Regions from separate parts of the Nocardiopsis sp. NPDC006198 genome, predicted to be linked through region 4. Evidence: riboswitches for the same ligand, from Rfam matches in the RefSeq annotation. Region 4 holds a riboswitch; each other region holds the start of a gene.
What was found. A riboswitch is a leader RNA that binds a small molecule or an ion and turns the genes downstream of it on or off. The one in region 4 is predicted to bind cobalamin.
Positions count from the first base shown of each region.

Region 1: another riboswitch for cobalamin. It lies ahead of cobN (cobaltochelatase subunit CobN); the one in region 4 lies ahead of ABZ234_RS02780 (ribonucleoside-diphosphate reductase subunit alpha).
Region 2: another riboswitch for cobalamin. It lies ahead of metE (5-methyltetrahydropteroyltriglutamate--homocysteine S-methyltransferase); the one in region 4 lies ahead of ABZ234_RS02780 (ribonucleoside-diphosphate reductase subunit alpha).
Region 3: another riboswitch for cobalamin. It lies ahead of ABZ234_RS08780 (nitrite reductase); the one in region 4 lies ahead of ABZ234_RS02780 (ribonucleoside-diphosphate reductase subunit alpha).

Region 1 is NZ_JBEXSY010000009.1:2,141-9,086, forward strand. Features, by position in the region: gene ABZ234_RS08715 (iron chelate uptake ABC transporter family permease subunit) at 1-338, shown strand, start outside; gene ABZ234_RS08720 (ABC transporter ATP-binding protein) at 335-1,153, shown strand; cobalamin riboswitch at 1,167-1,306, shown strand; gene cobN (cobaltochelatase subunit CobN) at 1,340-4,930, shown strand; gene cobF (precorrin-6A synthase (deacetylating)) at 4,927-5,652, shown strand; partial or broken gene ABZ234_RS08735 (cobyric acid synthase) at 5,649-6,946, shown strand, end outside.
Region 2 is NZ_JBEXSY010000010.1:28,548-35,493, forward strand. Features, by position in the region: gene ABZ234_RS09585 (quinone-dependent dihydroorotate dehydrogenase) at 1-256, shown strand, start outside; gene ABZ234_RS09590 (polysaccharide deacetylase family protein) at 357-1,814, opposite strand; gene ABZ234_RS09595 (polysaccharide deacetylase family protein) at 2,123-3,676, opposite strand; cobalamin riboswitch at 3,949-4,110, shown strand; gene metE (5-methyltetrahydropteroyltriglutamate--homocysteine S-methyltransferase) at 4,274-6,565, shown strand; gene ABZ234_RS09605 (DUF3558 domain-containing protein) at 6,778-6,946, opposite strand, start outside.
Region 3 is NZ_JBEXSY010000009.1:17,570-24,515, reverse strand. Features, by position in the region: gene ABZ234_RS08800 (hypothetical protein) at 1-166, opposite strand, end outside; gene ABZ234_RS08795 (HAMP domain-containing sensor histidine kinase) at 349-1,722, opposite strand; gene ABZ234_RS08790 (response regulator transcription factor) at 1,719-2,384, opposite strand; gene ABZ234_RS08785 (hypothetical protein) at 2,544-3,275, shown strand; cobalamin riboswitch at 3,500-3,705, shown strand; gene ABZ234_RS08780 (nitrite reductase) at 3,759-4,688, shown strand; gene ABZ234_RS08775 (precorrin-8X methylmutase) at 4,685-5,350, shown strand; gene ABZ234_RS08770 (precorrin-2 C(20)-methyltransferase) at 5,347-6,861, shown strand; gene ABZ234_RS08765 (SAM-dependent methyltransferase) at 6,846-6,946, shown strand, end outside.
Region 4 is NZ_JBEXSY010000002.1:225,841-232,786, reverse strand. Features, by position in the region: gene ABZ234_RS02790 (NYN domain-containing protein) at 1-1,204, shown strand, start outside; gene ABZ234_RS02785 (hypothetical protein) at 1,232-1,804, shown strand; cobalamin riboswitch at 2,251-2,442, shown strand; gene ABZ234_RS02780 (ribonucleoside-diphosphate reductase subunit alpha) at 2,599-5,136, shown strand; gene ABZ234_RS02775 (ribonucleotide-diphosphate reductase subunit beta) at 5,272-6,354, shown strand; gene ABZ234_RS02770 (CU044_2847 family protein) at 6,517-6,837, opposite strand.

The DNA of each region.
Region 1 (6,946 bases), on a different contig from region 4:
GCGAGGAGGCCGCGGCGAACCTGGGCGTCCGGGTGGGCCGGGCCCGCGTGCTGCTGCTGAGCGCCACCGCGCTGCTCACGGCGGTGCTGGTCAGCTCCACGGGCGCGATCGGGTTCGTGGGCCTGGTCCTGCCGCACGCCGCACGGGCCCTCACCGGTTCCTCCCACGCCCGGCTGCTGCCGGTCACCGCGCTGGCGGGGGCGGTCTTCCTGGTGTGGGTGGACACGGTCGCCCGGACCGCGCTGGACCCGCAGGAGATCCCGGTGGGGGTGGTCACCTCCCTCATCGGGGTGCCCGCCTTCGTCGCCGTGCTGTACCGAGTGAGGAGGAAGACGTGAACCACCCAGTCCGGGCCCCGGGGGAGGGGCTGCGCGCCGACCGGGTCAGCCTCGGGATCGGGGGCCGTCTCGTGCTCGACGGCGTCACCCTCGCCACCCGCCCCGGTGAGACCGTCGGCCTGCTGGGACCCAACGGGTCGGGCAAGTCCACCCTGCTGCGGCTGCTCGCCGGGGTGCTCGCCCCCTCCGCCGGGGCGGTCACCCTGGACGGCCGGCCGCTGGACCGGGTCGGCCGCCGGGCCGTGGCACGGCGGGTGGCCACCGTCCAGCAGCAGGCGCACACCCAGACCGAGCTGACGGTCCGCGAGGTGGTGGCCCTGGGACGCATCCCGCACCGCCGGTCCTGGACTCCCATGACCCCGGCCGACCTGGAGGCCGTGGCGCGGGCGCTGGAGCGCACCGGACTGGCGGACCGGGCCGACCAGTCCTGGCACACCCTGTCCGGCGGCGAACGCCAGCGCGCCCAGATCGCCCGGGCCCTGGCCCAGGAACCCGGTGAGCTCCTGCTCGACGAACCCACCAACCACCTCGACATCCAGTACCAGCTCGACCTGATGGAGCTGGTCACGGGCCTGCCGGTGACCACCGTGATCGCCCTGCACGACCTCAACCTGGCGGCGATGTACTGCGACCGCCTGGTCGTGCTCCGGGACGGCCGGGCGGTCGCCGGGGGCACGCCCTCCGAGGTCCTGACCTCCGACCTCATCGGAGAGGTGTACGGGGTCCCGGCCGAGGTCACCCCGGGGGCCGACGGCCCGGTGGTCCGCTTCCTGCGCCGGGGCGCCGTCCCCCCGGGGCGGGCCGACCGCTCCTGACGTCCCCGCCGGGACCGGAGGAGGGGCTCCCGGCTACAGTGTGAATCCTTTGCCCGTGGTACAGGAACCCGGTGAGATTCCGGGGCGGTTCCGCCACTGTGACACCCCGACGAGGGGTGCAGCCAGACACTGGCCCGGGCAGTCCGACCGCCGACGGGGCGAGAACCCCGAGGGAGGAGCCCGGCCATGACGGTCCGGATCGCTCTGCTGTCCACGTCCGACACCGACCTGCTGTCCGCGCGGGCCAGCGGCGCCGCCTACCTGTGGGCCAACCCGTCCCGCGCCTCCGACGCCGAACTCACCGCCGCCGTCGGGCGCGCCGACCTCGTGGTGGTGCGCCTGCTGGGCTCCTCGCACGACCTGTGGCCCGGTCTGGCCGCCGTCCGCGAGCGGGGCACGCCCCTGGTGGTCCTCAGCGGCGAGCAGCAGCCCAGCGCCGAGCTCATGGAGCACTCCACCGTGCCCATCGGGGTGGCGACCGAGGCCCACCGCTATTTGGCCGAGGGCGGTCCGGCCAACCTCGGCCGCCTGCACGCCTTCCTGTCGGACACCGTGCTGCTGACCGGGGAGGGGTTCGAGCCCCCGTCGGCGCTCCCGCCGTGGGGCTTCGCCGAGCGCGAGCTGCCGCACGGCCAGGGCCTCCCCGAGGTGGGCATCCTCTACTACCGGGCCCACGAGGCGGGCGGCAACACCGCGTTCGCGCACGCCCTGGCCGACGCCGTCGACGCGACCGGCCGGGCCGTGGGCGTCCCCGTCTTCGCCGGGTCGCTGCGCTCGGCCCCCGACGACCTCTACGAGGCGCTCGGCGGCTTCGACGCCCTGGTGGTCACGGTCCTCGCGGCGGGCGGCAGCGTGCCCGCGTCCGCGAGCGCGGGCGGCGACGACGAGGCCTGGGACGTGGAGCGCATGGCCGCCCTGGACGTCCCCGTCCTCCAGGGCCTGTGCCTGACCAGCTCACGCGCGGACTGGGAGGGTTCCGACGACGGGGTCACCCCGCTCGACTCGGCCACCCAGATCGCCATCCCCGAGTTCGACGGCCGCATCATCACGGTGCCGTTCTCCTTCAAGGAGATCGACAGCGACGGGCTGCCCCGCTACGTCGCCGACCCCGAGCGCTGCACGCGGCTGGCCGGGACCGCCGTCGCCCACGCCCGGCTCCGGCACGTGCCGCCCGCCGAGAAGCGGATCGCCGTGGTCCTGTCCGCCTATCCCACCAAGCACGCGCGCATCGGCAACGCCGTCGGGCTCGACACCCCCCGCTCCCTGGTGCGCCTGCTGCGCTGCCTGCGCCGGGAGGGCTACGACCTGGGCGCGCCCGACGCCCTTCCCGGCCTGGACCTGCCCGACGAGACTGAGGCGGGCGACGCCCTGATCCACGCCCTGATCGCGGCGGGCGGCCAGGACGAGGACTGGCTGACCTCCGTCCAGCTCACCGAGGCCCACGTGCGCATCACCCCCGAGCAGTACGCCGCCTGGACCCGGGACCTGGACCCGGCGCTGAAGGAGGCGATGACCGAGGCGTGGGGCGCCGCACCCGGCAAGCTGTACGTGAACGAACAGGGCGAACTCGTGCTGGCCGCCCTCCGGGCGGGCAACGTCGTCGTGCTGGTCCAGCCCCCGCGCGGTTTCGGCGAGAACCCGATCGCGATCTACCACGACCCCGACCTGGCCCCCAGCCACCACTACCTGGCGGCCTACCGATGGCTGGAGCACGGGTTCGGCGCGCACGCCGTCGTGCACCTGGGCAAGCACGGCTCCCTGGAGTGGCTGCCCGGGAAGAACGCCGCGCTCTCCGCCGGCTGCGCCACCGACGCGGCCCTGGGCGACCTCCCGCTGGTCTACCCGTTCCTGGTCAACGACCCGGGGGAGGGGGCCCAGGCCAAGCGCCGGGCCCACGCCACGGTCGTCGACCACCTCATCCCCCCGATGGCCCGGGCCGAGAGCTACGGCGACATCGCGCGCCTGGAACAGCTCCTGGACGAGCACGCCAACATCGCGGCGATGGACCCGGCCAAGCTGCCCGCGGTCCGCGGCGAGATCTGGGCCCTGATGCGCGCCGCCGAGATGCACCGCGACCTCGGTCTGGACGAGCGGCCCGACGACGAGGAGTTCGACGACTTCCTGCTGCACGTCGACGGCTGGCTGTGCGAGATCAAGGACACCCAGATCCGTGACGGCCTGCACGTGCTGGGGGCGGCGCCGGAGGGCACGGCCCGGGTGAACCTGGTCCTGTCCGTGCTCCGCGCCGCCCAGGTCTGGGGAGGCGTGGGCGGCGCGGTGCCAGGCCTGCGGGCCGCACTCGGCCTCAAGGAGGACGCGCCCACCCAGGAGGTCGACGCGGTGGAGGCGCTGGCCCGCGGCCTCGTCGAGCGCATGGAGGCCGCCGGATGGGACCCGGCGGCCGCGCAGAACCTGCACGACGACCCCGGGGTGCGCCGCGTCCTGGAGTTCGCCGCTGAGCAGGTCGTCCCCCGGCTGGCCCGCACCACCGACGAGATCGACCACGTCCTGCACGCCCTGAACGGCGGTTTCGTCCCGGCGGGTCCGTCCGGCTCCCCGCTGCGCGGACTGGTCAACGTGCTGCCGACCGGCCGCAACTTCTACACGGTCGACCCGCGCGCGGTCCCCTCCCGGCTCGCCTGGCAGACCGGCCAGGCCATGGCGGAGTCCCTGCTGCGCCGCCACCTGGACGAGACCGGCGCCTACCCGGAGTCGGTCGGCCTGTCGGTGTGGGGCACCTCCGCGATGCGCACCTCCGGCGACGACATCGCCGAGGTCCTGGCCCTGCTCGGGGTCCGGCCCGAGTGGGACGAGGCCTCCCGCCGGGTCGGCCGGCTCCACGTGGTGCCGCTGGAGGAGCTGGGGCGTCCGCGCATCGACGTCACGGTGCGCATCTCCGGCTTCTTCCGCGACGCCTTCCCGCACGTGGTCGCCATGCTGGACGACGCGGTCGGCCTCGTCGCCGGGCTCGACGAACCGGACGAACAGAACTACGTGCGCGCCCACACCAACGCCGACCTGGCCGAGCACGGCGACCGGCGCCGCGCCACCACCCGGATCTTCGGCTCCGCCCCCGGCTCCTACGGCGCGGGCATCCTCCAGGTCGTGGAGTCCGGCAACTGGCGCGACGACCGCGACCTCGCCGAGGTCTACACGGCCTGGGGCGGTTTCGCGTACGGCCGCGACCTCGCCGGCGTGCCCGCGGCCGACGACATGCGGACCAACTACCGCCGGATCAAGGTCGCCGCGAAGAACATCGACAGCGCCGAGCACGACATCGCCGACTCCGACGACTACTTCCAGTACCACGGCGGCATGATCGCCACCGTGCGTGCCCTCAGCGGGGCCGACCCCAAGGCCTACGTCGGCGACTCCACCTCGCCCGACGCGGTGCGCACACGCCCCCTGGCGGACGAGACCGCCCGCGTGTTCCGGGCCCGGGTGGTCAACCCCCGCTGGATCGCGGCCATGCGGCGGCACGGCTACAAGGGCGCCTTCGAGCTGGCCGCGACCGTCGACTACCTGTTCGGCTTCGACGCCACGGCCGGGGTCGTGCACGACTGGATGTACGAGAAGCTCGCCGCCGAGTACGTCCTGGACGCCGAGACCCAGGAGTTCCTGCGCCGCTCCAACCCCTGGGCGCTGCACGGCATCGTCGAGCGCCTGCACGAGGCCGCGCGGCGCGGGCTGTGGGCGGAGCCGGACCCGGCCACCCTGGAGGCCCTCACCGAGGTCTACCTGGAGGTCGAGGGGGACCTGGAGGAGCGGTCCGAATGAGGGTGCGGATCCTGGGGATCGGCATGGGCCCCCACCACGTCACCGGCGAGGTCGCCGAGGCCCTCCGGGACTGCGACTACGCGGTGGCCGTCGACAAGGGGGCGGACGACGGGCTGCTCGCCCTGCGCCGGGCCGTCTGCGACGCCTTCGGCGTCCCGCTGGCCACCGTGGCCGACCCCGAGCGCGACCGCGACGACCCCGCCGACTACCCGGCGGCGGTCGCCGACTGGCACGAGGCCCGCGTGGCCGCCTTCGAGCGGGTGCTCGGCGAGCGCGGCGGCACCGCGGCCCTCCTGGTCTGGGGCGACCCCTCGCTGTACGACTCCACCCTGCGGATCGTCGCGCGGATCGCCGAGCGCGGGAACGTCGGCGTGGACTACGACGTGCTGCCCGGGATCAGCGCGCCCCAGGTCCTGGCCGCCCGGCACCGGATCGTGCTGCACGGGGTCGGCCGCCCGGTGCACGTGACCCCGGCGCGGCGGCTGCGCGAGGCCGTCGACGCGGGGCAGAACAACATCCTCGTCATGCTCGGCGGACGGCACGGGTTCGAAGGCCTGGAGGACTGGTCCCTCTGGTGGGGGGCCAACCTGGGCGCCGACTCCGAGGAACTGGTCGCCGGACGCGTGGGCGAGGTACTGCCCGAGATCGCGGCGGCCCGCCGGAGGGCCAGGGAGAGGGCCGGCTGGATGATGGACACCGCGCTGCTGAGGAGGCCGGAGTGACAGGGCTCCTGGTCGCCGGGACCACCTCCGACGCGGGCAAGAGCGTGGTCACCACCGCCCTGTGCCGGGCCTTCGCCCGCCGGGGCGTGCGGGTGGCGCCGTACAAGGCGCAGAACATGTCCAACAACTCGATGGTCTGCCACGGCCCGGACGGGCGCCCGGCGGAGATCGGCCGCGCCCAGTGGGTGCAGGCGCTGGCCGCCCGCGCCCTCCCCGAACCCGCGATGAACCCGGTGCTGCTCAAACCGGGCAGCGACCGGCGCAGCCACGCCGTGCTGCTCGGCCACCCCGCCGGGGAGGTGTCCTCCTCCGACTGGGAGGCGGGGCGGCGCCACCTGGCCGAGGCCGCCCACGCCGCCTTCGACGACCTGTCCGCGCGCTACGACGTCGTCGTCGCCGAGGGCGCGGGCAGCCCCGCCGAGATCAACCTCCGCGCGGGCGATTACGTGAACATGGGCCTGGCCCGCCACGCGGGGATGCCCGTGGTTGTGGTCGGCGACATCGACCGGGGCGGGGTGTTCGCCGCGATGTACGGGACGGTGGCGCTGCTGGAGCCCGAGGACCAGGCCCTGATCGCCGGTTTCGCGGTCAACAAGTTCCGTGGCGACCACGCCCTGCTCCGGCCGGGGCTGGACGACCTCGAACGGATCACCGGCCGCCGGGTGTTCGGGACCCTGCCGTGGGACCCGGGGCTGTGGCTGGACTCCGAGGACGCCCTCGACCTGGAGGGACGGCGGGCCGACGGGGAGGCGGCGCTGCGGGTGGCGGTGGTGCGCCTGCCCCGGATCAGCAACTTCACCGACGTGGACGCGCTCGGCCTGGAACCCGGGCTCGACGTGGTCTTCGCCTCCGGTCCGCGCGACATCGCCGACGCCGACCTCGTGGTGCTGCCGGGCACCCGTTCCACCCTCGCCGACCTGGCCTGGCTGCGCTCGCGCGGACTGGACACGGCGATCACCGGACACGTCCGCCGCGGACGCCCGCTGCTCGGCGTCTGCGGCGGCTTCCAGATGCTCGGACACACCGTCACCGACCCCGAGGGGGTCGAGGCCGCACCCGGGGCGTCCGCCGAGGGGCTCGGCCTCCTCGACGTGCGCACCGAGTTCACCGCCGACAAGGTCCTCCGCCTGCCGGAGGGGGAGGCCCTGGGCGCGCCCGCGAGCGGTTACGAGATCCACCACGGCAGGATCACGGTGGGCGGGGGCGCGGAGGAGTTCCTGGGCGGGGCGCGTTCGGGCAACGTCTTCGGGACCATGTGGCACGGCAGCCTGGAGGGCGACGCCTTCCGGGCGGC
Region 2 (6,946 bases), on a different contig from region 4:
CCGCGTCGGCGACCGCGTCACCCTGGTCGCCGTGGGCGGCATCGAGACCCCCGAGGACGCGTGGGCCCGAATCCGCGCCGGGGCGACCCTCGTGCAGGGCTACACGGGTCTGATCTACGGCGGCCCCCTCTGGCCGCGCCGCATCCACCGCGGCCTGGCCAGGCTGGTCCGCGAGGCCGGATACCGCTCGATCGGCGAGGCGGTCGGCGCCGACGTCCACGGGGCCGGCCTCCCCCAGGAGTCCACCGCCGTCTGACGGCCGCCGCGTCCCGCGGGGCCGGGAACCCCTCCCCGGGGTCCCCGGCCCCGCGGTGCTTCCGGGCGGCCCCCGGCCCCGGTGCGCCCCGACCCGCGCGCTACCAGTACTCGGGGACGGTGACGCCCGCCGCCGGATAGGACTCGCCGGGCTCGGGGTCGCCGACGACCTGGCTGACGGTCGCGAACTCGTAGCCCTCCTCCCGCAGCCGCTCGATGAGCCGCGGTGCGGCGGCCAGGGTCGGCGCGAGCGTGTCGTGCATGAGCACCACCGAGCCCGGCTCGACGTCGTCCATGACGCCGTCCACGATCTCCTCCGGGGACAGGCCGGTCCAGTCCTCGCTGTCCAGGTTCCAGAGGACCTGGGCCATCCCCTGCCTGCCGATCTCCTCGATCACCGGTCCGGAGGTGTCGCCGAACGGCGGCCGGAACAGTTCCACGTCCTGCCCCGTCTGCCGCCGGACCATCGCGCTGACCGCCGCGACCTGCGCGGGGAGCTCCCGGTCGTCGAAGTACTCCGTCATGTGCTCGTGCAGGTCGTTGTGGCTGGCGATCTCGTGCCCCTCCGCGTAGGCGCGCCGGAGCACGCCGGGGCGGGTCAGCGCGGGGTCGCCGTTGAGGAAGAACGTCGCCGACACCTCCTCCTCGGCCAGCAGGTCCAGGAGGGCCGCGGTCCCCTCCGCGGGCCCGTCGTCGTAGGTGAGCGCGACGCACTCGGTCCCCGGGGCCCCGCAGTCCAGGTCCGGGTCGCCGGCGGCGACCACCCCCGGTGCGGTCGGGAGGGACTCCGGGACGGCTCCGGGCGGGTCCACCGCGAGCACGGGCTCCTCCGCCGTCGACGCCTCCCGGGCGCGCTCTCCCAGGTCCGACAGGAGGGGCGCGGCCTCCTCCGACGGCACCACCGCGACGATCCGGCCCGGTTCCGACGAGGGCGGGTGGCCGACCACCACCGGGGAGAGGTGGCCGTCGTCGAACTCCACGAGCAGGTCGCCGTCGGAGTTGAACCCCATGGAGTCGTAGGTGCGCATGACGGGGTGCAGCCCCTCCGGGTCCACGTCCGGGTTCCCGGCCAGCTCCTCGTGCACGATCCCGTCGAGCCTTCCCAGGGCGTCGTCGTCCGCCAGGAGCTCCGTCGAGTACGCGGTGTGCCCGGTCTCCGCGTCGTACCAGTACGTTCCGTATCCCTGGCGCCGGCCGTGCAGGTCCTCCTCGGTGCGGACCAGGCGCACGCCCAGGACGCCGCTCCCGGCGCCCACGACCTCCCAGTCGACCGCCAGGCGCACGGGGTCGCGGCTGGCCCCGCGGAAGTCCCGCACCTCGCGGTCCACCTGTTCGGCCAGCCGGGAGGCGAACCGGTCGGCCCCCTCGAACACCGGATAGGAGACGTCGATCTCCACGCCGTCCGGCCGGTGGGGGTGGTCGCCGAAGTCCGCGGCACCACCGGTCCACTCGGCGACCTCCTCGCCGGGTTCGTCCAGGAGCACGGTCATCAGCTCCGGGTCGTCGCCCTCCGCCGCGCCGCCCGTGCCGCAGGCGGTGAACAGCAGCAGCGCCGCCACCGCCGCGCCGGTCCGGTGCGCCGCGCGTCGTGCGGCCCCTCCTGGGCGCCGGGGCCCCGGCCTCCGGTCGAGGCCCCGCCGGGGAGCGGTCTGGCCAGGACGGACTCGGCTCGTCGACAACACCGGTCTCCCTCATCCCTGCGCGGGTGCTTACGCGGTTGATGGGAGCAACATAGGGGACGCCGTCCGCGCGCCTGTGGCGGTGACCACATGTGGTCACCGCCACAGGAGGGGGTGCGGGTCCGCACCCGTCCGGAGCGTCGCGGCCGGGGCCGCCGGGCCCCGCCGGCCCCGGGACCCCGCGGGCCTCAGGCCGCCTCGTCCCCCTCCGGTTCCCCGCCGTCCCCTTCCGTGTCGGCGGGGGGCTCGGGGGCCCCGTCGACGTAGGCCTCGCCCGGCTCGGTGGCGCCGAGCAGCTGGGAGACGGTGACCATGGTGTAGCCGCGCTCGTCCAGTTCCCGGACGATCGCGCGGGAGGCGTCGACCGTCGTGTCGTGGATGTCGTGCATGAGGATGATCGCCCCGGGGGAGGCGCCGTCGACGGCGCGGTCCGCGACCACCGACGACTTGCGGTCCTTCCAGTCGTTGGTGTCGATGCTCCACAGGATCTGGGCCAGGCCCATGTCGGCGGTCACCGAGGCGACCTCCGCGTCGGTGGACCCGTAGGGGGGCCTCATGAGGTCCATGGTGTACCCGGTCTCGCGGTACACCAGGGCCTGCACGGTTTCGAGGTCGGAACGGATCCCGCCCGCTCCGAGCCCGGCCAGGTCGGGGTGGGAGAGGGTGTGGTTGGCCAGTTCGTGGCCCTCCGCGTAGGCGCGCCTCACGGTGCGCGGATCCTCCATGACCGGGTAGCCGGTGACGAAGAACGTCGCGCGGGCGTCGTACTCGGCCAGGATGTCCAGCAGTTCGGGCGTGCGCCCGCCCGGGCCGTCGTCGTAGGTCAGGGCCACGCACTTGGACCCGGGGGCGGAGCAGTCGACGTCCTCGCCCGCGGGCGGCAGGACCCCGGGGACGGCCGTCTCACGGCTGCCCTCCTCCTCCCGGGGCGGGGCCGCGACGGCGAAGTCGCGGACGCCCCGGGTCGCCGAGCGCAGCGCGCGCTCGCCCAGGTCCGACAGCAGGGGGGCGGACTCCGAGGCGGCGACGACGGCGTGGGTCCTGCCCTCTTCCACGGGGGCGACCTGTCCCGCGTCGAACTCCACGACGAGGTCGCCGGCGGGGTTGAACCCCACGGAGTCGTACAGCGAGGCGATCGGGTGCACCGCGTCCGGAGCCGCGGTCCCCGGGAGGGCGTCCCGCACGAGGCCGTTCAGCTCCTCCAGTTCCCCCTGGCCGGCGATCAGGGCGGTGGAGGGGTGGGTCGAGCCGGTGAGGGCGTCGTACCAGTAGGTGGTGTATCCCTCACGGGTCCCCTCGGAGTCGGTCTCCTCACGGGTCACGCGGACCCCGACGATGTCGTCGTTGGCCGCCGTCAGGTTCCACGCGGACTCGAAGGAGACCGCTCCGGGGTTGGCCGCCTCGAAGGCGTCCACCTCGGCGGCCAGCGCGCGGTCCAGGAAGTCGCTCAGCGGGTCGGCGTCGGGGACGACCGGGTAGGAGACCTCCGCGGCCACCCCGCCCTCGCGGGCGAGCTCGGCCTCGGCCAGGTCCACCACGTCGTCGGGGTCGACCACCGTCAGCCCGTCGGGCTCGCCGGCGGCGGGCGGGCCCGCCTCCGGTCCGCCGTCCGCCGACCCCGGGTGCGTATCGCTCACGGGTTCGGAGGCGAGCACGCCGGGCGGGGTGACGGCCAGCCAGACCAGCCCCGCGACGACCGCCAGCGCGACCGCGATCGTGGACAGGGGGTGACCGGGGGCCATGGTCGGTTGGGACTGCTTGTTCACCAGGGGTTCTCCACGTACATCTTCAGACGAACGATCGCGGGGAGCACGGGGGAGGACTCGGCCCCGCGACGCTTCATGTCGGTTGTGACGCCGGCCGCGCAACAGGGGTTCGCGCTGATTCCGGCCGGGGGCACAGGGCAGCACGCCGGGTACAGGGGCGGAGGGGTGCTCCCTATACTTGCAGGCGTGGAAGGTACATGCTCCACCCCAGAACCCGGGCCGCGCCCGGAAGGGGAGGGGTGTGTCGCAAGAGGGAACCCGGTGCGACTCCGGGACTGCCCCGCAGCGGTATGAGGGAACGAACGTCGCCATAAGCACTGGTAATCCGGTCGGAAAGGTCGGAAACCGGGAAGCGGCGGCCAGTAGGAGGACGGTGCTCGCGCCGTCCGCGCCCCCGAGTCCGAAGACCTGCCTCCACCCGGCGGCGCACCCGTGCCGCCGGTGGTCCCGTGCCCCGAGGGAGGGCCGAGGAGCGGCGGCAGGCGCACACGCCCACGGCGTGGCCCCGGGCATGCCCGCGTCCTCGCTCACCCCCGTGGCCGGTACCCGGCTTTCGACGAGGGAGAGAAGCTCATGCCCCACACCCCCGAGGCCTCCCGGCCGTCCGTGCGCTCCACCGTGCACGGCTACCCCCGGATCGGCCCGAACCGGGAACTCAAGCGCGCCTGCGAGTCGTACTGGAGGGGCGAGACCGCCGCGGAGGAGCTGGACGGCATCGCCGCCGGCCTGCGCCTGGGCGTCTACGCCCAGCTGCGCGAGGCGGGCGTCGACGACATCCCGTCCAACACGTTCTCGTACTACGACCACGTCCTGGACACCGCGGTCCTGTTCGACCTGGTGCCCTCCCGGTTCGCCTCGCCGGCTGCCGCCGGCGACCGCGACGAGGAGCTGCGCCGCTACTTCGCCCTCGCCCGGGGCGAGCAGGGCGCCCCGCCGCTGGAGATGACCAAGTGGTTCGACACCAACTACCACTACCTGGTCCCCGAGCTGTCGCCGAGCACCCGCCCGCGCCTGGTCGGTGACAAGCCCCTCGCCGAGTTCCGGGAGGCGGCCGAGGCGGGTTTCCCGACCCGCCCGGTCCTGGTCGGCCCGCTCACCTTCCTCCTGCTGGCCAAGGCCGCGGACGACGCCCCCGAGGGCTGGCGCCCCGTCGAGCTGCTCGACCAGCTCCTGGACGCCTACGCCCAGCTCCTCGCCGGCCTCTCCGCCGCGGGGGCCGCCGAGGTGCAGCTGGACGAGCCGATCCTGGCCACCGACGAGGGACGCGCCGCCGTCGGGCTCCTGGAGCGGGTCTGCCGGCGCCTGGGCTCCCTCACCGAGCGCCCCTCCCTCCTGGTCTCGACCTACTTCGGCTCCATCGGGGCTCCCGCACTGCGGGTCCTGAAGGACTCACCGGTGGAGGCCGTCGGCCTGGACCTGGTCACCGACGGCGAGGGCGTCGACGACCTCGTCAAGGTCTCGGGCCTCGGCAGCACCCGCCTGGTCGCCGGGGTGGTGGAGGGCCGCAACGTCTGGCGGACCGACGTCCCGGCCGCCGTGGCCACGCTCGGCACCCTGCTCGCCCTCACGGACGAGCTGACGGTGAGCACGTCCTGCTCGCTCCTGCACGTGCCGATCGACCTCGACGCGGAGACCTCCCTCGCCCCCGAGCTGCGCGAGGCCCTGGCCTTCGCCAAGCAGAAGGCGTACGAGACGGCCCTCCTCGGCCGCGTCCTCTCGGAGGGGACCGAGGCCGAGTACGCGGCGGGCGGGGCCGGCGGCGGTCCTGCCTTCACGGACGCCCGCGTGCGCGCCCGCCTGGACGCCCTGGGCCCGGACGCCTACGAGCGCCCCCAGGACAGGGGTGCCCCCACGGACACGCCGCTGACCACGACCACCATCGGGTCGTTCCCCCAGACCGCGGAACTGCGCCGCGCCCGCGCCGCGCACCGCCGGGGCGCCCTGGCGGAGGACGCCTACAAGCAGATCCTCCGGGAGGAGATCGACCGGGTCGTCGCGCTCCAGGAGGAGATCGGACTGGACGTGCTCGTGCACGGAGAGCCCGAGCGCAACGACATGGTCCAGTACTTCGCCGAGCAGCTGGAGGGCTACGCCACCACCGAGAACGGCTGGGTGCAGTCCTACGGTTCGCGGTGCGTCCGCCCGCCGATCCTGTTCGGCGACGTCTCGCGCCCCGAGCCGATGACCGTCGAGTGGATCACCTACGCCCAGTCGCGCACCGACAAGCCGGTCAAGGGCATGCTGACCGGCCCGGTGACCATGCTCGCCTGGTCGTTCGTGCGCACCGACCAGCCGCTGGGCGACACCGCCCGCCAGGTGGGCCTGGCGCTGAGGGACGAGGTCGCCGACCTGGAGCGTGCGGGCATCCGCCACATCCAGGTGGACGAGGCGGCCCTGCGCGAGCTCCTGCCGCTGCGCGAGGAGCGGCGCGCCGCCTACCTGGACTGGGCGGTGAACTCCTTCCGCCTGGCCACGTCCGGTGTGTCGCCGTCCACGACGATCCACACGCACATGTGCTACTCGGAGTTCGGCCTCATCGTCGGCGGCATCGAGGCGCTGGACGCCGACGTGACCAGCGTCGAGGCCGCCCGCTCCCGGATGGAGCTGGTGGAGGACCTGGGCCGCCGCGGCTACAAGCGGGGGATCGGGCCCGGCGTGTACGACATCCACTCACCGCGGGTGCCGTCCGTGGAGGAGATCGAGGGCTCGCTGCGGCTGGCCGTCGCGCACATCGACGCCGGGAGCCTGTGGGTCAATCCCGACTGCGGTCTCAAGACGCGCGGCTACGCCGAGGCGGAGCAGGCCCTGCGCAACATGGTGGAGGCCGCCCGCCGGGTGCGCGCCGACCTGCCCGGCGCCCGCTAGCGGGGTGTTCCGTGCCCGGCCCGGGCGCCTCCGGGGCGAGGCGGCCGGCGGTCTCCGCGAGCGCGCGGGCGCCCGGGCCGGGGCATCGGCTCCGCCGGTGCGTCTGGAGTGCGGTCTCCGCGAGTGAGCGGGCGCCCAGGGCCTCGGGCCGGGCACGGGGCGAAGCGGACGGGGAGGGGCCGCGGCCCCTCCCCGTCCCTGCGGTGGACCGGTCAGGTACCGACCACGGCCAGCGCGTCGGCGCCGGCGTTGACCATGATCTCCTCGAGGTTGTCGGGGAGGACCAGGTCCTCCGCGGAGTCCTCGCCCGTGAAGGACGGGTGCAGCTGGTACGTGATCTGGATGTTCAGGTTCGCGGTCCTGACCAGCAGCACGGCCTCA
Region 3 (6,946 bases), on a different contig from region 4:
CCAGGTGGGCGATGTCCTCGAAGGCCGCCGCGGACACGCGCGCGCCCCACTCGTACAGGGCGAGGGCGCGGCCCCGGTCTCCCCCGGCCAGCGCCAGGTAGGGCGCGAGGCGCGGGGCGGGGACCAGGCTCAGGACCGCGTCGGTGTCTGCTTCGACGGAGGACATCGCCCGATGCTACTGTCCTGGGGAACGCCCCAGTGCCGCCTCTGCTGACATGCGCCTGGGGCTTTTCCCTTCCCTCCCGCCGCCCCGGTCCGGCATGCCTTCGCACAGGCCCGTCCCCGCGCGCCCCGGCGCTTCCCGCACGCACTGCGCTCCCCGGGCCGCCGCGGCGTGTCGGCCGCCGGTCAGGCCGTGGCCCTGGGCAGGGTGATCGCGACGCCGGTGCCGGAGGGCCCGCTGTCGATCCCCACCCGGCCGCCCTGGGCCTGGACCAGGGAGCTGACGACCGCCAGCCCGAGGCCGGAGATGCGGCCGGCGCCCTCGTCCCGCGAGGTCACGAAGGGCTCGAACACGTGGGGCAGCAGCGCGGGGTCGATGCCCGGGCCGTCGTCGGACACCGTGAGGACGAGGGAGTCGCCCTCGCCGCGGGCGGCCACGGTGGCGCGGGTGCCCTCCGGGTTGTGGTCGACGGCGTTCGCGACCAGGTTGGCCAGGCACTGCTCCAGGCGTGACTGGTCGCCGAGCAGGACGTCCGGCGGCGGCTCCTCCAGGGTGACCGCGCCGGCGTAGGGCAGGGAGTCCAGCCGGGCGCGCACGGCGTGGAACAGGTCGGGCAGGAACACCGCCTCCACCCGGACGTCGATCTCGTCGCCTCCCCGGGCGACCGCCATGAGGTCCTCCAGGACCCGGCGCAGGCGGTCGAGTTCGGCGCGCACGACGGCCGCGTCGGCCGTGCCCAGCAGTTCCAGGTGCCCCTCCGCGACGGCGAGGGGGGTGCGCACCTCGTGCGAGATCGCGGCCAGGTAGCGGCGCCGGTTGGTGTCGGCCTGCTCGATGCGCACGAGCATCTGGTTGATCTCGGTGGCCAGTTCGGCGATCTCGTCGCGGGTGGCGGGCACGGGTACGCGGGTGTCCAGGTCGGAGGGGGAGATGGCCTTGGCCGCCTCGGAGACCTCCCGCACGGGCGACAGGGTGCGCCGCACCACCAGCCACAGCGCGATGCCGCCGCCGACGACGCCGACCCCGCCGGCGAGGGCGGAGAGCAGCAGGACCGTGGCCGCCGTGTCGCGGGTGGAGTCGAGGGGGGCGACGACGGTGACGACGGCGAGGGGGACCCCGGCCCCGTCGGCGACCTCGGTGTCGAGCACCCGGACCGGGCCGGCGTCGGTGTCGAGGGTGCGGATCGTCCCCGGCTCGGGTGCGGGGGCGTCGCCGCCGCGCATCAGCCCGGCGACGCGGGTGGGGCCTCCCGTGCTCTGCAGGCGCGCCCCGTTGGCGGTCACCAGCGTCACGTGGCGGGCTCCGCTGGGGCGCACGGCGAGCGCCTGACGTGCGGCGCGCTCCGCCTCGGGCCCCGAGACCACCCCGTCGAGCCCCGCGGCGGCGGGGACCTGGTCGGCGAGGGCGTCGCCGACCAGCGCCGACTCCTCCCGGAGCAGGCGGTCGATGTCGGTCAGGCCCGAGACGCGCACGAGTTCGTAGGTGAGCAGGGCGACGCCGCCGATGACGAGGGCCATGACGAGCAGCGACCGCAGGACGACGCGGCCGGTGAGGCTCACCGGGTACCCCCGGCGAGGCGGTAGCCCGCGCCGCGGACGGTCTGGATGCGGTCGGCGCCGAGCTTGCGGCGCAGCTGGCTGACGTAGACCTCGACCACGTTGGAGGCGCCGTCGAAGTCGTAGCCCCAGACGCGGTCGAGCAGCTGGGGCTGGGAGAACACCTGTGAGGGGTTGCGGATGAGGACCTCCAGGACGCCGAACTCGCGGGTCGACAGGTTGACGGTCCGGCCGTCGACGGAGGCGGTGCGGGCCCCGAGGTCGAGTACGACGCCGCCGGCCGCCAGCACGTCGCCGCGCTCCTGTCCGCCCGTGCGCAGGCGCGCCCGGACCCGGGCCAGGAGCTCGCTCACGCTGAAGGGCTTGACCATGTAGTCGTCGGCCCCGGCGTCGAGGTTGGCCACCCGGTCGCTGACCGCGTCCTTGGCGGTGAGCACGATCACGGGGACCGAGGGGCGGCGCTGCCGCAGGCGGCGCAGCACCTCCTCCCCCGGGATGCCGGGCAGTCCCAGGTCCAGGACGACCAGGTCGACGTCGGGGGACAGGGCCATCGTCAGCCCGTCGATCCCGTCCGCGGCCGAGAGCACCTGGTACCCGGCCGTCTCCAGGCCCCGCCGCACGAAGGAGACGATGCCCTCCTCGTCCTCCACCACCAGAATCGCCAACGCCGTGTCCTCTCCGCCCGTGGTCCCCCTACCTTGGCAGGAACCGCTGAACCGTTCCTGAGAGCCACATGAAGACGTTCTTCAGGTGGCTTTCAGGACTCCATCATCTTGCCGCCGCATGCTTGGGGCAGTAGAAACCTTCGAGCAAAGGAAACGCCGATGCAGCGCAACACCGTCATCCTCCTCTCCTCCGCCGCCGCGGCCGGGCTGCTGGCCGTCGGCACGATCGGCTACCTCGTGGTGGACGACCCCGAGCAGCAGGTCGACTCGATCGAGCTCACCGGCGTGACCTCCGGTTCGGCCCCCTCGGCGAGCGGGGCGGACGCGTCGGGGCAGAACCCCCCCTCGTCCCAGTCGGTGGACGGCCTGGAGCAGCTCGTGGGCGAGCTGCGCGCCGACGGTGACGACGACGACGGCGACGACACCGACGACTGGACGGTGTCCGGTGTCGAGGTCGACTTCGGACCCGAGGAGTGGCTGCTGACCGACCCCGAGCTGGAGGACTTCGACGGCAACGGCACCGTCCAGCCGCTCCTGGACGAGCTGCGCGGCCTGGAGGGCACCGAGGTGACGCTGGGCGTGCGCTACGAGGCCGACGACGACCGCGACGACGCCGACGTGTACACCATCAACGGGCTGGCCTTCCGGGACACCGACGACGGCCCGGCCCCGTGGCAGAACACCGGCGGGCAGACCGAGGCCGACCGCGACACGGTGTCCGCGAACGCCGCCGAGGCGGTCGGCGAGGGCGCCCGCACCGTCGAGGTCGAGCGCCAGGACGAGGACGGCTGGGACGGCTGGGACGCCGAGGTGCTCGACGCCGGCGGCCAGGAGTACGAGGTGATCCTCGACGCGGCCGGCGAGGTCGTCGACGTGCGCGCCGAGGACTGACCTGCGAGGACCCGTGCGGCCGTCCCGCGGCCCGTCCCCGCGTCCGCGCGGTCGGGGCCCCGCCCTCCTCGGAGGGCGGGGCCCCTTCATGTCGTCCGGTCATCCGGTCTGCGGGCCCGGGGACGGGGCCGGTCGCCCGGTCCGCCCCGGCCGGACCGCCCGGGGCCGCCGCCGGAGGCCGGCACGGCAAGGCGACGTCCCCCGGAGCAGGCAGGAGGGGGTCGGGGTACCCTCGTCGGGCCAGTCGAACTCCACTTGGTGGGGTCAGGGAACCCGGTGGGAATCCGGGACTGACGCGCAGCGGTGAGGATGACGGGCGGGCACGTCCGGGGAGCACTCCCCGGGACAGCCACTGGAGCACGGCTCCGGGAAGGCGCTCCGCACCGGTCGAATCCGAGTCCGAAGACCTGCTGGCACCGGCGGCCACGGTCCGCCGAGTCATCCGCGGGCTCCGCGAACGAGCCCCTGACCCGAAGGACGCGCATGTCCCCGACCGGTTCTCCCCCCTCCACGCGCCGTACGCGCCGCGACCGCTGCCCCGGCGTGCTGAGACCCTGGCCCGCCGAGGACGGCCTGCTGGTCAGGCTCCGGCTCATCGGCGGCCGTGTCGGCGCCTCCTCGCTGCGCGCCCTCGCCGCGGTGGCCGACCGGTACGGCTCCGGCCGTGTCCACGTCACCGGCCGCGCGAACCTGCAACTGCGCGCGCTGCCGGGAAACGCGGGGCGGTTGGGGCCCGAGGTGGTCCGGGCCCTGGCGGAGACCGGCCTGCTGCCCTCCGTCAGCCACGAACTCGTCCGCAACGTGATGGTCTCCCCGGGCACGGGCACGGCGGGCCCCGCCGGGACCGGACCGGGCGGAGGCCGGGCCGACCTGCGCCCCGTCGCCTCGGACCTGGACACGATGCTGTGCTCCGTCCCGCGCCGCGCCGACCTGCCCGGCCGTTTCCTGTTCGTCCTGGACGACGGGCGCGGCGACCTGATCGGCCACCCGTGCGACCTGGGGCTCGTCGCCCTGGACGAGGGCGTCGCCCAGCTGAGGATCGGCGAGCGCTGGGGCCCGCTGGTGCCGGTCGACGAGGCGCCCGCCGCGCTCCTGCGCCTGGCGGACGCGTTCCTGGACCGCCGCGGGGAGGGGCCCACCGCGCCGTGGCACGTCGCCGAGCTCCCGGCGCCGCTGGCCGGGCCGGTGGAACCGGACCGGCGGCTCCCGCCTCCCGCCCCACCGCTGCCGTACGGCCCGCTGCCCGGGGGCGCACGGCATGTGCGTGTGCCCGACGAGGGCCTGGACCGTCCGGCCGCCGAGGCCCTCGCCGAGGAGGCGCTCGCCGCCGGGTCCGGCGAACTCGTCGTCACACCCTGGCGCGGCGTCCTGGTGCCGGGAGAGTCCGTTTCCAGCCCCGGGGAGGCGCGGTGACCGTCCCACGCCGGCCGGGCCGGCACTACGACTACATCGACGACGGGCCCGCGATCTACACGGACTCCTTCGCCGTCATCAGGAAGGAGGCCGAGCTCGGGCACCTGCCCGCCGACGCGGAGCGGCTCGCCGTGCGGATGATCCACGGCACCGGCCAGGTCGACCTCGCCGGGGACCTGGTGGTCCACCCCGGCCTGGTGTCCGCGGCGCGCTCCGCCCTGCGTGCCGGGGCGCCGATCCTGTGCGACGCGCGCATGGTGGCCAGCGGTGTGACCGCGAGCCGCCTTCCGTGTGACAACGAGGTGCTCTGCTTCCTGGGCGACGGACGCGTCCCCGGCCTCGCCGCCGAGTGGGGGACCACGCGCAGCGCCGCCGCGGTCTCCCTGTGGGAACCGTTCCTGGAGGGCGCCGTGGTCGCCGTCGGCAACGCGCCCACCGCCCTCTTCCACCTGTTGGAGATGCTGGCCGACGGGGCGCCGCGCCCGGCCGCGATCGTCGGCTGCCCCGTCGGTTTCGTGGGGGCCGCCGAGTCCAAGCAGGCGCTGACGGAGTTCGGCGACCGGTTCGGCGCCGACATCCCCTACGTGACCGCCCGCGGCCGCCGCGGAGGCTCCGCGATGACCTGTTCCGCTCTCAACGCACTCGCCAAGGAGGAGGAGTGACCGGACGTTTCCACGGGGTGGGCGTCGGCCCCGGCGACCCCGAGCTGATCACCCTCAAGGCCGCACGGCTCATCGCCGCGGCCGACGTCGTCGCCTACCACGCCGGGGTCGGCAAGGCGTCCAACGCCCGCCGCATCGCCGCGTCGCTGATCCCCGGGTCGGCGGTCGAGGAACAGCTCACCTACCCGGTCACCACCGGCGCGACCGACCACCCGGGCGGGTACACGGGGGTGCTGGCCGACTTCTACGAGGAGTCCGCCGCCCGGCTGGCCGCGCACCTGGACGCCGGCCGCGACGTCGTGCTCCTCTCCGAGGGCGACCCGCTGTTCTACGGCTCGTACATGTACATGCACGACCGGCTGGCCGAGCGGTACGAGACGGAGATCGTGCCCGGGGTCCCGGCGTTCGCCGCGGCCACGGCGGTGGCGGCGGCCCCGCTGGCCCGGCAGACCGACGTGCTCACCGTGCTGCCCGGAACCCTCCCCGAGCCGGAGCTGGCCCGCCGGCTGGCCGACACCGACGCCGCGGTGGTCATGAAGCTGGGCCGGACCTTCCCCGCCGTGCGCCGGGCGCTGGAGTCCGCGGGGCGGCTGGAGCACGCCGTGTACGTGGAGCGCGCCTCCATGGACGGGGAGCGGCGGCTGCCCGTGGCCGAGGTCGATCCGGCGACGGTGCCCTACTTCTCCCTGGTCCTGGTCACCGGGGACAGCCGCAACGGCAGGAGGTCGCGCGACCGGTCCCTGCCGGAACCCGCGGCCGTGGAGCCCGCCGGCCCTGCCGCCGAGCTGCTGGTCGTCGGCCTGGGGCCCGGTCCCGGCCGCTGGCTCACCCCCGAGGCCTCCGCGGCGCTGGCCGGGGTGGACCACGTGGTGGGCTACGGCCCCTACGTCGACCGCGTCCCGCAGCGGGCCGGCCTGACCCGGCACGCCTCCGGCAACACCGTCGAGATCGACCGCGCCCGCCTCGCCCTCGGGCTCGCCCGCGACGGTGAGAGCGTGGCGGTGGTCTCGGGCGGGGACGCCGGTGTGTTCGGCATGGCCACCGCCGTGTTCGAGGCGGCCGAGGACCCCGCCTACCGGGACGTCCCGGTCCGGGTGCTGCCGGGCGTCAGCGCCGTGCAGGCGGTCGCCGCCCGGGCGGGCGCCCCCGTCGGCGGTGACTTCGCGGTGATGAGCCTGTCGGACCGGCTCAAGCCCTGGGAGGTGATCGAACGGCGCCTGCGCGCCGTCGCCGAGGCCGACCTGGCGCTGGCGATCTACAACCCGGCCTCGCGCTCGCGGACCGGGCAGGTCGCCGCCGCCCGCGAGGTCCTGCTGGAGCACCGCAAGCCCGACACCGTGGTCGTCGTCGGACGGAGCGTCGGCAGGGAGGGCGAGTCCCTGGCGGTGACCACGCTCGGGGAGCTCGACCCCGCCGGCGTCGACATGCGCTGCCTGCTCATCGTCGGCGCCTCCGGCACCCGCGTCTCCGGGTCGGGCCGGGTCTGGACGCCGAGGTGGGTGCAGCCGTGACCGTGCACTTCGTGGGGGCGGGGCCCGGAGCCGCCGACCTGCTCACCGTCCGCGCCACGCGCATGCTCAACGCGGCCGACGTCGT
Region 4 (6,946 bases):
GGAGTGCGACGACCTCATCGAGATCGGGGCGGGCCACCTGCGCCCGCACGTCAACCTCCTCTCCAGCAGCGGCTCCTCCCAGGAGACCGCGGCCAAGACCACGACGCCGTTCGCCAACGGCCGGGCCCGTTCCGCGCCCGAGACGCCGCGGCAGCCCGTCGCGGCCCAGCCCGGCGGCGCCCGGGTCGACCCGGTGGGATCCTCCAGCGGCGGCCTGGAGGCGATGTTCGCGGGGACCGGGGGCCAGCCCGTCCCCCAGGGCAGCGCCATGGACCAGCTGCGCGCCATGCGGAGGTCCCTCGCGCAGCAGCGCGGCGGGGACCACCTCGTCGGACCGGGGGGCGACGGCGGCCAGCAGCCGGGCGGCATCGACGCCAACGGATTCCCGTCCGGCGGGCAGACCCCGCCCGGCACGGGCGGCGGCTCCTACCCCGGCCATTCGGTGACCGGGGGCCACCCCGCCCACAACGGGCAGCAGGGCTATCCCGTCACCGACGGGCACCCGTCGATGCGCGGCGCGGACCCGAGCGGCTACGGCATGCCCGGGAGGCCGGCCTCCGGATCGGGGCCGATGACCGGAGCGCAGCCCTCCTTCAACGGCACGGGACCCCAGCAGTCCTTCGCCGCGGGGACGGGGCCGCAGCGCTCCTTCGCGTCGGACGGCCAACCCGGCCACGCGCCACCTCCGAGAAGCGCCCCACCCCAGGACCCACGGCAGGACCCGCGCCAGGACCCGCGCTACGGGGGTGGGGACGGCTCCGGGTTCGGGGGAGCGGCCGACGCAAACCCTACCTATGGGACCAGTACGGAAACTGACACCGCTCACCGCGGTGGGGCAGCCTCCCCCTACGGGGGGCCGCCACCTACTGGTCCCGAACCCGCCAGCCGGTTCAGCGCCGGCGGCTACCAGGAATCCCGTCCCAGTCCTGGATATCCACAGCAGACACGTCCCGCCGCGCATACCGTTGACGAAGCGGTGCATGTCGCGCACAAGGAAGGGAACGACTTCGCGGAGTCGATCGCTCGCGAGGCGCCCGCCCTGTGGGTTGAGGCCGTACTCGCCCGCAGGCCCAGGATGCCCTCCGACCTGGAGGCGCGCCTGCTCCAGGGCTCCTCGCTGCCGATCGACCACCTGTTGCGTGACGAGGTCCGTGACGGACTGCGCCAGGGGTTCTGGCAGGCCCTGGAGCGGGCCAGGTCCTGACAGGGCGCGCGGGAGTGCGAGTAGGGGATGGGGGCGATGCGGTTGACCCACGTGACGACGGCAGAACTCGACCGTTGGGAATTCCACGCTGTCCGGTCCGGTGAGCACGGACGGGTCGCCGCCCAACTCCTGGACCTGGCCAACCGGGTCGACGCGGGGAGCGAGGTCTCGCGCGCGGAGCTGTTCGTGCGCGCGGGGGAGCAGTGGGAGATCGCCCAGGAGTTCGAGCGCGCCTGCTCGGCCTACCAGAGGGCGATCGACGACGGCGGGGCCACGGTGATCGACGCCCGCGCGCTCAGCGCCGGGGCACTCCTGCAACTGGACGAGGTCGACCAGGCCTACGCCCACCTCAAACGCCTGGAGGGCGAGGATCCGCCCGGACTCCAGACGTTCATCCACGTCGCGGAGGCACTGTACGCGCACGACGACCTGGAGGGCGCCGAGCGGTGGGCGACGGTCGGCGCGCACCGGTTCCTCGACCGGGCCTCCTCGCCCTACGTCCGCGACCTCCTGGTGGAGCTCCTGCGCATCCGGTTCCGCATCCGCACCGACCTGGGGCTGTCCGAGGACCGGCTGGACCGCAGACTCGACGAGGAGTGACCCCGGCCGTCCGGGCCGGGGCGCTCCGGCCCGGACCCGGAGGAGTGAGCTTTCCGACGTGCGGGCGCGCCGCCGACACGCCCGGGGCGGTGGAGGCACGGATCTCCGCCCGGCCGCTCCGGTCCGGGGTCGGCCGCCGCGGACACGGCCGTGTGGTCAGCGGCACCGGTTCGCCGGGCGCCGCCCGAACCGCCTCGGAAGCGGCGTTCCGGGCGTTCGGCCGCCCCTCGGGGGGCGCTCCCGGTCCCGGGGAGCCCCGGCGACGATCTAGGCTGTGTCCGGTCGCCTCCCAGCTGCCCCGACGAGGCGCGACATCCCCCCGAACCGGGTGCCCGAGGCCCTCTCATACCACGGCCCACGCGTGTGTTCGACGATCGTCGAAGAATCCGAGAAATCGATGACACGCCATCATCTTGCGGTGTTCCAACGCAGGGCCCCCTAGATGTAGTATCTGTCCCGCTGGTGGTTCACCCCTCGGGGTGAGGCAAGAGGGAACCCGGTGCGAAGCCGGGGCTGCCCCGCAGCGGTAAGTGGGAACGAAGCCGTCACAGGCACTGGGGACCCCCGAAGGCCCCGGGAAGCGACGGTGCGTAGGCCGCCCACGAGCCCGAAGACCTGCCACCGGTGCGCACGTGAACGTGCGCCGACGACGGGGCTTCGAGGGTGAGCCGCCGCGACCCACCGGTCGGACGACCGCACGCACCCGGTGCGTCGGTCCCCCGGTGCGTGCCGCGCACCTTGCCCATCGTGTCCCCTCCCCGCCGGGACTCTTCTACCGAGGTTGGAGCCGCTGTATGACCCTTGACGTCGAGGCCGTGCCCGTATCCGTTCGGCCCGAGCCGACCAACGAGGGCGCGCCCCCCGCCGCCGTCGACCGGATCGAGCACGTCGTGACCGAGGCCTGTGCGAGGCTCACCGGTGTTTCGGCGGAGAAGGTCCTCACCGAGGCCCGCCGCGGCTTCTACCCCGGCATCCCCGACTCCGAGGTCGAGCTCGCCCTGGTCATGGCCGCCCGCAGCTTCGTGGAGGTCGACCCGGACTACTCGTTCGTGGCCGCCCGCCTGCTGCTGGACAAGCTGCGCCGCGAGGCCCTCACCTTCATCAGCGGCGCCCCCGACGCCGCCGGGCAGTCCGAGATGGGCGAGCGCTACGCCGCCTACCTGGCCGCCTACGTCAGCCGCGGCATCGACCTGGGCCAGCTCGACCCGGCGCTCGCCGGGTTCGACCTGGAGCGACTGGGCGCCGCCCTGCGCCCCGAGCGCGACGAGCAGTTCACCTTCCTCGGCATCCAGACCCTCTACGACCGCTACTTCCTGCACAGCGACGAGGTCCGCTACGAGCTGCCGCAGGCGTTCTTCATGCGCGTCGCCATGGGGCTGGCCCTCAACGAGGACGACCGCGAGGCCCGCGCCATCGAGTTCTACGAGCTGCTGTCCTCGTTCGACTTCATGGCCTCCACGCCCACCCTGTTCAACGCCGGCACGGTGCGCGCGCAGCTGTCCTCCTGCTTCCTCACCACCGTCGGCGACGACCTCCAGGCCATCTTCCACGGCATCAGCAACAACGCGATGCTGTCCAAGTACTCGGGCGGGCTCGGCAACGACTGGACCCCGGTGCGCGGCCTCGGCTCGCACATCCGCGGCACCAACGGCAAGAGCCAGGGCGTCGTCCCGTTCCTGAAGATCGCCAACGACACCGCCGTCGCGGTCAACCAGGGCGGCAAGCGCAAGGGCGCCGTGTGCGCCTACCTGGAGACCTGGCACATCGACATCGAGGAGTTCCTCGACCTCCGCAAGAACACCGGCGACGACCGCCGCCGCACCCACGACATGAACACCGCGAACTGGGTTCCGGACCTGTTCATGCAGCGTGTGGAGCAGGGCGGCAGCTGGACCCTGTTCTCGCCGGACGAGGTCCCCGACCTGCACGACAAGTACGGCACCGACTTCGCCGAGGCCTACGAGAAGTACGAGGCCGCCGCCGAGGAGGGCCGGATCAAGGTCGCCAAGAAGATCCCCGCGGTCGACCTCTGGCGTCGCATGCTGACCATGCTGTTCGAGACCGGGCACCCCTGGATCACCTTCAAGGACCCGTCCAACCTGCGCTCGCCGCAGCAGCACGTCGGCGTCGTGCACTCCTCCAACCTGTGCACCGAGATCACGCTGAACACCAGCGCCGACGAGGTCGCCGTCTGCAACCTGGGCTCGGTCAACCTGGCCCAGCACGTGGGCCCCGACGGCCTGGACGCCGAGCGCCTGCGCCGCACCGTCCGCACCGCCGTGCGCATGCTCGACAACGTCATCGACGTGAACTTCTACACGATCCCCGAGGCGCGCCGCGCGAACATGCGCCACCGCCCCGTGGGCCTCGGCCTGATGGGCTTCCAGGACGCCCTGTTCAAGCTGCGCACCCCGTTCGCCTCCGAGGGCGCGGTGACGTTCGCCGACGAGAGCATGGAGCTGATCAGCTACTACGCCATCGAGGCGTCCATGGAGCTGGCCTCCGAGCGCGGCGCCTACGAGTCCTTCGAGGGCTCGCTGTGGAGCCGGGGCGTCCTGCCGATCGACTCGCTGCGCCTCCTCGCCGACTCCCGCGGCGGCGACCTGGACATGGACCGGGGCGAGACCCTCGACTGGGACTCGCTGCGCGAGCGCGTGAGGTCCACCGGGATGCGCAACTCCAACGTGATGGCGATCGCGCCCACCGCGACCATCGCCAACATCACCGGTGTCGGCCAGTCGATCGAGCCGCTCTACCGGAACCTGTACGTCAAGTCGAACATGTCCGGCGACTTCACCGTCGTCAACCCGTACCTGGTCCGGGACCTCAAGGCGCGCGGCCTGTGGGACGACGACATGGTCTCGGCGCTGAAGATGCACGACGGCAGCCTCGGCGCCATCGACCGCGTCCCGGACGACCTCAAGGCGCTGTACGCGACCGCGTTCGAGGTCGACCCCGAGTGGCTGGTGGACGCGGGATCGCGCCGCCAGAAGTGGATCGACCAGGCCCAGTCCCTGAACCTGTACATGGCGGCCCCGAGCGGCAGGAAGCTCGACACCCTGTACCGCCGCGCGTGGCGCTCCGGTCTCAAGACCACCTACTACCTGCGTTCGCAGAGCGCCACGCACGTGGAGAAGAGCACGCTCAAGGGCACCGACGGCCGCCTCAACTCGGTCGCCGCGACCCCGAGCGCCCCGGCGCCCGCCCCCGTCCCCGTCCCCGAGCCGGTCGCGGCGCCCGCCGCCGTGAACACCGAGATCGAGGACGAGTTCGAGATCGTCGACGGCCAGGCCTGCTCCATCGACGACCCCGAGTGCGAGGCCTGCCAGTAGGGCGTGAGGCCCGGGGCCGCCCGCCGGCGGCCCCGGGCCGGTCCGGCCGCCCCGCCGGACCGTGCCCGCGGCGACGCCGCGTCCCGCTCCCGACAACGACTTTCCGGCCCGGCCGGAGAACGGAAGAACCCCAGCATGACCGCAGTCTCCGAGAACAACGCCGGCGCCACCAGCGGCCTCGGTGAGATCGAGCGCGACGCCGAGCGCGTCAACGTCGACGACAAGGCGATGATCAACGCCCGCGCCGACGTCAACCAGCTGCTCCCGCTCAAGTACACGTGGGCGTGGGAGAAGTACCTCGCGGGCTGCAACAACCACTGGATGCCCACCGAGGTCGCCATGCAGGCCGACATCGCGCTGTGGAAGTCCAAGGACGGGCTGACCGAGGACGAGCGCCTGATGCTCAAGCGCAACCTCGGCTTCTTCGCGACCGCCGAGTCGCTGGTGGCCAACAACATCGTCCTGGCCGTGTACCGCCAGCTCACCAACCCGGAGTGCCGCCAGTACCTGCTGCGCCAGGCCTTCGAGGAGGCGGTGCACACCCACACCTTCCAGTACATCTGCGAGAGCCTGGGTCTGGACGAGGGCGAGCTCTTCAACATGTACCGGGAGGTCCCGTCGATCACGGCGAAGGACGCCTGGGCGCTCAAGTACACCCAGAACCTGGAGAACCCGGAGTTCCGCACCGGCACGCCGGAGGCCGACCAGGCGTTCCTGCGCGACCTGGTGGCGTTCTACGTGATCTTCGAGGGCATGTGGTTCTACACCGGCTTCGCGCAGATCCTGTCGCTGGGCCGCCGCAACAAGATGATCGGCATCGCGGAGCAGTACCAGTACATCCTGCGCGACGAGTCGATCCACCTGAACTTCGGCATCGACGTGATCAACCAGATCAAGATCGAGAACCCGCACCTGTGGAGCGAGGAGTTCCAGGGCGAGGTCCGGCGGATGCTGGCGGAGGCGTGCGAGCTGGAGGTGGCGTACGGCCGCGAGACCATGCCGCGCGGCGTGCTCGGCCTCAACTCGGAGCTGTGCGAGAAGTACATGCACTTCATCACCGACCGCCGCGCCGAGCAGATCGGCCTGGCCCCCATCTTCGGGGAGACGGAGAACCCGTTCCCGTGGATGAGCGAGATGATGGACCTCCAGAAGGAGAAGAACTTCTTCGAGACCCGCGTCATCGAGTACCAGACCGGCAGCGGCCTGGACTGGGACTGACGGTGTCCCGGCCCGCGTGAGGCGGGCCGGACGGGGCTCTCCTCCCGGGAGGCGGACACGGCCTCCCCCCGGGGCGGCCCGGATCGAGGCGCGCGATCCGGGCCGCTTTCGCGTGCGGGGGGTGTGTCCCGGGCCCCGGCCGGAGGCGCCGGGACCCGGCCCTCAGCCCTTGGCGGTCCAGGTCATCCGGACGTTGAAGGTGGCCTCGCCGGTCCCCTTGACCACCACGACGTCCGCCTCGGCGCTCACGGTCACACCGAATTCGACCTCCGTCTCCGAGGGCGCCAGCGAGGAGGAGGAGAGCTCCTCCAGTTGCGCCGACACGGCCTCGGCGATCTTCCTGATGCGGAGCAGGACGGAGTCGAGCCTTTTGTCCCCGGTGGCCTTTCCCGGGGTCCGTGAGACGGGGGCGGCCCCCTCCTTGCGGACGGGGGCGGACTCGATGCTGATCACGGTGCCGTCGTCGGTGACGAAGTCGATCACTTTGTTCACATTGGCCTCACGCATTCTCCGAAGGGGCTTGCCATTCCTCTTGATGTCCACAGAAAGTAAAATAAGAGGAGATGTCCGGCAACGATGATATTCCGCTGCC